One region of the Streptomyces sp. NPDC031210 genome, then DNA from elsewhere that is predicted to be linked to it. Evidence: riboswitches for the same ligand, from Rfam matches in the RefSeq annotation. Region 1 holds a riboswitch; each other region holds the start of a gene.
The links. A riboswitch is a leader RNA that binds a small molecule or an ion and turns the genes downstream of it on or off. The one in region 1 is predicted to bind cyclic di-AMP.
Positions count from the first base shown of each region.

Region 2: it holds a riboswitch for cyclic di-AMP, as region 1 does, so the genes downstream of both, ACZ45Z_RS11820 (transglycosylase family protein) here and ACZ45Z_RS23655 (M23 family metallopeptidase) in region 1, are expected to answer to the same signal.
Region 3: it holds a riboswitch for cyclic di-AMP, as region 1 does, so the genes downstream of both, ACZ45Z_RS31750 (M23 family metallopeptidase) here and ACZ45Z_RS23655 (M23 family metallopeptidase) in region 1, are expected to answer to the same signal.

Region 1 is NZ_JBVIHH010000013.1:142,126-144,380, reverse strand. It holds gene ACZ45Z_RS23660 (M16 family metallopeptidase) at 1-789, shown strand, start outside; cyclic di-AMP (ydaO/yuaA leader) riboswitch at 1,032-1,188, shown strand; gene ACZ45Z_RS23655 (M23 family metallopeptidase) at 1,201-2,013, shown strand; gene ACZ45Z_RS23650 (GntR family transcriptional regulator) at 2,254-2,255, shown strand, end outside.
Region 2 is NZ_JBVIHH010000005.1:98,852-101,106, reverse strand. It holds gene ACZ45Z_RS11825 (transglycosylase family protein) at 1-486, shown strand, start outside; cyclic di-AMP (ydaO/yuaA leader) riboswitch at 747-916, shown strand; gene ACZ45Z_RS11820 (transglycosylase family protein) at 924-1,574, shown strand; gene eno (phosphopyruvate hydratase) at 1,829-2,255, shown strand, end outside.
Region 3 is NZ_JBVIHH010000026.1:43,247-45,501, reverse strand. It holds gene ACZ45Z_RS31750 (M23 family metallopeptidase) at 30-1,175, opposite strand; cyclic di-AMP (ydaO/yuaA leader) riboswitch at 1,187-1,320, opposite strand; gene ACZ45Z_RS31745 (DUF2332 domain-containing protein) at 1,788-2,255, shown strand, end outside.

The sequences.
Region 1 (2,255 bases):
TACGACGCCCATGTGCGCCCGGCGACGGCCACCGCCGTCATCGTCGGCGACTTCACCGGCGTCGACCTGGACGCGGCGCTCGCCGACACCCTCGGCGCGTGGACGGGCTCCACCGCCGAGCCGGTGAAGGCCACGCCGATCACCGCCGACGACACCGGCCGGGTGGTGATCGTCGACCGCCCCGGCGCGGTCCAGACGCAACTGCTCATCGGCCGCATCGGCGCCGACCGGCACGACCGCGTCTGGCCGGCGCAGGTGCTCGGCACGTACTGCCTGGGCGGGACGCTCACCTCCCGCCTGGACCGCGTGCTGCGCGAGGAGAAGGGCTACACCTACGGGGTGCGCGCCTTCGGGCAGGTGCTGCGCTCGACCCCCGACGGCAGCGGTGCCGCGATGCTCGCCATCAGCGGCTCGGTGGACACCGCCTCCACCGGCCCGGCGCTGGAGGACCTGTGGCAGGTGCTGCGCACCCTGGCGGCCGAGGGGCTCACGGACGCCGAGCGTGACGTCGCCGTGCAGAACCTCGTCGGCGTCGCGCCGCTGAAGTACGAGACCGCGGCGGCCGTCGCGGGCACGCTCGCCGACCAGGTGGAGCAGCACCTCCCGGACGACTTCCAGGCGCAGTTGTACGCCCGGCTGGTCGAGACCGGCACGGTCGAGGCGACCGCGGCGGCGGTCAGCGCCTTCCCCGTGGACCGGCTGGTGACGGTCCTGGTGGGCGACGCGGCACAGATCGCCGAGCCCGTCAAGGCGCTGGGTATCGGCGAAGTGACGGTCGTCGGCGGCTGACTCGCCGAGGCGGTGCGCGGGCGGCTCGGCCGCCCTCCTGAACCGCTGGTCATAGTGTGACAAAAGGGATCCCGTGGCGTTCGCGCGCCACGGGATCCCCTTTATGTCCGGATTGCTGTGGATGGTTGCGTGGTGCCCCTGTGGCGTGCGGCACAAAGAGCCGGTTCTGTTTGCCGATTGAAAGATGTCCCGTTTAGCGTCAGTCCGGCTGTTCGTCAGAAGTACGCCGCAACCGCGGCACCGGGCAGTCATCGCCGAGTCCCCGTACGGCGCGAGCCAGGGGAGCCGGGGACCCACACGTCCCTTGGGGTGAATCGGGCCTCTCTTTGGAGGAGCCCGTAGGAGACCTTCCTGCTCCGAACCCGTCAGCTAACCCGGTAGGCGAGAAGGAAGGAAAGGACAAGCCAGCACATGGCGTTCACCCGTGCCACCGGGAAGCATCGTCGTGCGAGCCGCACCGCTCGCGCGACCCGCAACATCGCCGGCATAGCCACCCTCGCCGCCACCGGCGTCGTCGCCTCCGTCGCCTCGCCGGCGCTGGCCGCCACGGACGAGGCGCGCATCAGCGACACCGGCCTGCGACAGGCCGTCGTGCTCGGTGACGAGCTCGCCAACCGCATCGAGGCGCAGGCCGACGCGCAGCAGGCCGCCGCCGAAGCCGCCGCCGCGAAGGCGAAGGCCGAGGCCGAGGCCAGGCAGCTCGCCGAGCAGGCCAAGCAGCGCGCCGAGGAGGCCAAGAAGAAGGCCGAGGCCAGGGCCAAGGCCGAGCGTGAGGCCAAGGAGCGGGCCGCCCGCGAGGCCGAGCGCAAGCGCCTCAACGCCTTCGCCTCCCCGATCGAGGGCTCCTACGTCTCCACCGCCTACAAGGCGTCGAGCGGCCTGTGGTCCTCCGGCAGCCACACCGGCATCGACTTCCACGCCGCCTCCGGCACGTCCGTCCGCGCCGTCGGCGCGGGCACCGTGGTCGAGGCCGGCTGGGGCGGCGCGTACGGCAACAACGTCGTGATCAAGATGAACGACGGTACGTACACGCAGTACGGCCACCTGTCGTCCCTCGGCGTCTCGGTCGGCCAGACCGTCACCCCGGGCCAGCAGGTCGGCCTGTCCGGCGCCACCGGCAACGTCACCGGCCCGCACCTGCACTTCGAGGCCCGCACCGGCCCGGACTACGGCTCGGACATCGACCCGGTCGCGTACCTGCGCGGGCACGGCGTCAACGTCTGACCCACCGCTTTCCCCGAAGCCCCGGCCCACCCGGCCGGGGCTTCGGCGTTTCCCGGCCGGAGCCCGACCGGCGAAGCCCGCACCATGAGGGGTTTGCCCTCACCCTCCCGCGTACGCCGTTGGCCAAAAAATATCCATGAATACCCGGTCCCTGTCGGAAAAGCCGTCCCGGTCGAATAGAGTCACGGAAAAGTCGCCGATCGGCGGCGTTTCCAGGGGATTACGGCGGAGGCACGGACAAT
Region 2 (2,255 bases), on a different contig from region 1:
GGCGACGAGCCGACGCCCTCGCCGTCGGCGCCCGACGCCTCCGACCCGGCGGCCCCGGGCGACGAGGACGACGCGTCCCCCTCGGCCGACCCGACCGGCGGGGCCGGTGACGACCGCGACGCGGAGGACCGGACCGGCGACGGCCGTGACGCGCCCCGGGAGGACGCCGGGGCGGAGCCCGGCGCCGACCCGTCGCCCGCCAAGGGCAAGCACCGCGGCGGCGCGGACGCCGGCGAGGACGCCGCGGACACGGACGACGCGGGCAGGTCCTCGGGCCGGCACGCCTCACGCGGCGACGAGGCCGGACGTACCGGCCCGGCGGCCGACGGCGACTACACCGTCCGGCCGGGTGACTCCCTGTCAGCCATCGCCCGGGCTCATGAGCTGCCCGGCGGCTGGCCCGCGCTCTACGACCGCAACGAGGACGTCGTCGGCGCCGACGCGGATCTGATCCGCCCTGGTCAGCGGCTCGATCTGGGGAACTGACAAGGCCAGTTAGCGCCGTTCGCCCCGTTTGGCGAAAGTGAGACAAGGCTCTCGTCACGGGGGTGCGGCGCCCGGCCGGCCCGCCGTCGGCGCAAGCCGCCCGACCTGCGGAGATAGGCCCCTCTGGTGATCAAAAACGGTCAACTTGGTTCAGAACGTGGGGTTTGAACACCAAGGGGGTTCCTGCTTACGGTCGGGACCGCTCGCCAAAGCGAGCCCTTCGATCACACGCCGAATCCTGCCGGTGGTCGGAGGCAGTCGACGCGCAAGCGCCGAAGGCGGGAGCGGGGGACCCAAGGTAAGCGCCGGCCCCACCCGCGAAAGCGGGCCGACCGGCTTGGGGTGAAGCCATGTGTGATCCACACGCGGCCGGGCAACTCACATGGCCCGAACCCGACAGCTCACCTCGCAGGCGTCGGTGAGGAAACGAACGAACCATGCTGAACAACAAGGGCAAGCACCGCCGTGCGTCCAAGGCCGTCCGCGTCGCCACCCTGGCCGGCGTCGCCGGTGCCGCCGTGGCCGTCCCGCTGATGGGCGCCTCCTCCGCCTCCGCCGCGTCCGTCGCCACCTGGGACGCCGTCGCCCAGTGCGAGTCCGGCGGCAACTGGTCGATCAACACCGGCAACGGCTACTACGGCGGCCTGCAGTTCTCGAACTCGAGCTGGGCCGCCGCCGGTGGCACCCAGTACGCGCCGCGCGCCGACCTGGCCACCAAGAGCCAGCAGATCGCCGCCGCCGAGAAGCTGCTCGCCCTCCAGGGCCCGGGCGCCTGGTCCTGCGCCGGCGCCGGCAACCTGACCGCCGGTGGCCCCGCCGCCGATGTCGACACCTCCGGCGACACCGCCAAGACCGAGTCCGCGCCGCAGCAGAAGCAGGCGCCGGCCAAGCCCGAGCCCAAGAAGGCCCCGGCCCCCGCCCCGGAGAAGTCGAACGGCTCCGGCAACTACACCGTCAAGGCCGGCGACACCCTCGCCAAGATCGCCAAGGCGCACGGCAAGAACTGGAAGTCGGTCTACGCGGACAACAAGTCCGTCATCGGCGGCAACCCGAACCTGATCTTCCCGGGCCAGCAGTTCAGCGTCTGAGCCGCACCCCTCACCGGGGCCCCGGGGATCACCACGAGTCCCTCAGACCGCCCCGCCCGGCGCGCCGTCCCCCAGCGCGCCGCGGCGGGGCTTCTGCGTCCCGCCCCGCCCCGCCCCGGCCCCCGAGCCGCCGCGGGCCCGCGACCAGCTCCGTAACGCGGTATTCCCCGCTCGGCGAACAATGCCCCGATACCTGCCGTGAACTGCGCCTTTGGGCCTCTTTTCGTCCCACTGAGCGGGCCGAGGGCGAACGGATGCGCCCCGGCCCGTTAGGCTCGTGCTGCAGAACTCCAGACACCCATGAAGGAGACAACGTGCCGTCCATCGACGTCGTCGTAGCCCGCGAAATTCTCGACTCGCGAGGTAATCCCACGGTCGAGGTCGAGGTCGGCCTCGACGACGGCAGCACGGGCCGTGCCGCCGTCCCGTCCGGTGCCTCGACCGGCGCCTTCGAGGCCATCGAGCTCCGTGACGGCGACCCGAGCCGCTACATGGGCAAGGGCGTGGAGAAGGCCGTCCTGGCCGTCATCGAGCAGATCGGCCCGGAGCTCGTCGGCTACGACGCGACCGAGCAGCGCCTGATCGACCAGGCGATGTTCGACCTGGACGCCACGGACAACAAGGGCTCCCTCGGCGCCAACGCCATCCTCGGCGTCTCCCTCGCCGTCGCGCACGCCGCCT
Region 3 (2,255 bases), on a different contig from region 1:
GACGAGGCGGCCGGCCATCGGCCGACCCCTCAGACGCTCACCCCGTGCTCGCGCAGCCAAGGCATCGGGTCGATCGGGTCGCCGGCGCCCGGGCGGACCTCCAGGTGGAGGTGGGGGCCGGTGACGTTGCCGGTGGCGCCGACGCGGGCGATGATGTCGCCGGTGTTGACCTTGCCGGAGGTCTTCAGCATCGAGGACAGGTGGCAGAACCAGAGTTCGGTGCCGTCGTCGAGGGTGAGGACGATGCGGTAGCCGTACGAGCCGGCCCAGCCCGCCTGGGTGATGGTGCCGGAGTGCACGGCCTTGACGGGAGTGCCGGTCGGGGCGGCGAAGTCCTGGCCGGTGTGGTCCGCGGCCCAGCGGTCGCCGGCCTGGCCGAAGCTGGCCGTGAGGGTGTAGGAGGTGACGGGCGAGACGAAGTTCCGCGCCAGTTCGGCGAGGCGCTCGGCCTCCGCCTTGCGGCGTGCCGCCTCCTCGGCCTCGCGCTTGGCCTCCGCCTCCGCCGCCTTCTTGGCGGCCGCGGCCTTCTCGGCCGCCTTCTGGCTCTCGGACGCTGCCTGCTCGGCCTGTTTGACGGCGGCGGCTTCGGCGGCGTCGCGCGCTTCGCGCTCGGCGGCGCCCCGCTGCGCGTCGGCCTGCTGGAGGATGCGGTTGCGCAGGGCCTCGCCCGCGTCCTTGCCCTGGGCCGCCAGAGGGGCCGTGGCGGCGGTGGCCGGGGCGGCCGCGGAGGCGGAGTCGGCGTCCGGGTCGGATATGAGGTCGCCTATGCCGGGGAGGGACTTGGCGTCCGGAAGCTTCGCCGCGAGGTCGCCGGCCATGCCGCCGATGTCGGGCATCGAGATCGGTACCGGCGGCCGGCCCTCGGCCGTGGCGATCCCGCCCGCGCCGACGGCCGCGATGACGCCGACGCCCAGGACCGTGCCGCTGCGGGCGAGTCCGCCGCCGCGCTGCTTGGCCACCCGGTGCTTGCCGCGGACGGGACGGACGGATTCCTCGGTGGGATTCCACTCTTCCCAGGGGCCGTCGCCGTCCCGGTCGGCGGCGTCGAATCCGAAGCTGTGACCGCGGCCCTCGACGGGGCCTCCGTCGAAGGGGCTTCGCTCATCGTCGAAGCGGCTTCGCTCGGCGGGGTCGTAGGCGGACGGAGCCTCGGAGGCAGACCTGTTGGACGCCACGGGGGCGCACTCCTTTCCTTCCTTCTCGCCTACCGGGTTAGCTGACGGGTTCGGAGCAGGAAGGTCTCCTACGGGCGCCTCTGGCGGGAGGCGTCCGATTCACCCCAAGGGGATGGTTCCCCGGTTCCCTCGGCGCGGCTCGTGCGATCCGGTCCCCGTACGTCCGGGAGATTCGGCGCGGTCCGGTCATTTCGGCGCGGCTCGGCTACGCGGCGATGCGTCGCGGTGATGCGTCGCGGTGTGGCCTCACGGTGGTGCGTGCCGAGGTGCGGAATGACCGGGGTGGCGTGAAGTCCTGGGCGGGCGGGGGCTGGAGTGCGTGAAGTGCGCTTACGGGATTCGGCGTCGGCCGCGCGGTGCCGCCTCTTGCGACGGCTGGGACGACCGCGCTGCGTTATCGGACAGTAATAGAGGTGGCAGTCGATTTCCAAGCGTTCCAGCGAATCCGTACGTGCTCCGTACGAGCTTTGGCGAGGACTTTTTCACCCACCGAGGGCGCAAACCGGGCGAGTTGACCGACGGCCTTCAAACGATCTTCCGGCGATTGTGCGCCAGTTGTTATGCGGAGGGGTGCACGGCAATTACGCAGCGTGAGAGCAGTAACGTCGGAACATGGTCGTCAACGTCGCCAACGCCTTCCACAACGCGCAGACAGTGGCGGATCGGTACCGGGAATTCGCCTGGCAGCAGGCGCGCGGGCAGTCCGACGCGCACGAAGAGCTGACGTTCCGGATCAGCCAGGACACGGAGTTCTGCGAACTGCTCGCCGGCTCGCTGCCCGCCGGCAACAAGCGCCAGCCGAACCTCCTCCTCGGCGCCGTCCGCTATCTCGACGGCCCGCACGCCGAACAGGGCCCGCGCGGGGAGGCGGCGTACGGGCGGTGGCGCGAGTGGACGATCCGGCACTGGGACGAGGTCCGCTCGGTGATCATCCGCCGCTCCACCCAGACCAACGAGCCGGCCCGCTGCGCCACGCTGCTGCCGCTGCTCGCCGGCCTGCCGCAGCCGCTCGCCCTGCTGGAGGTCGGCACGTCGGCCGGGCTGTGCCTGCACCCGGACCGCTACCGGTACCGGTATCTG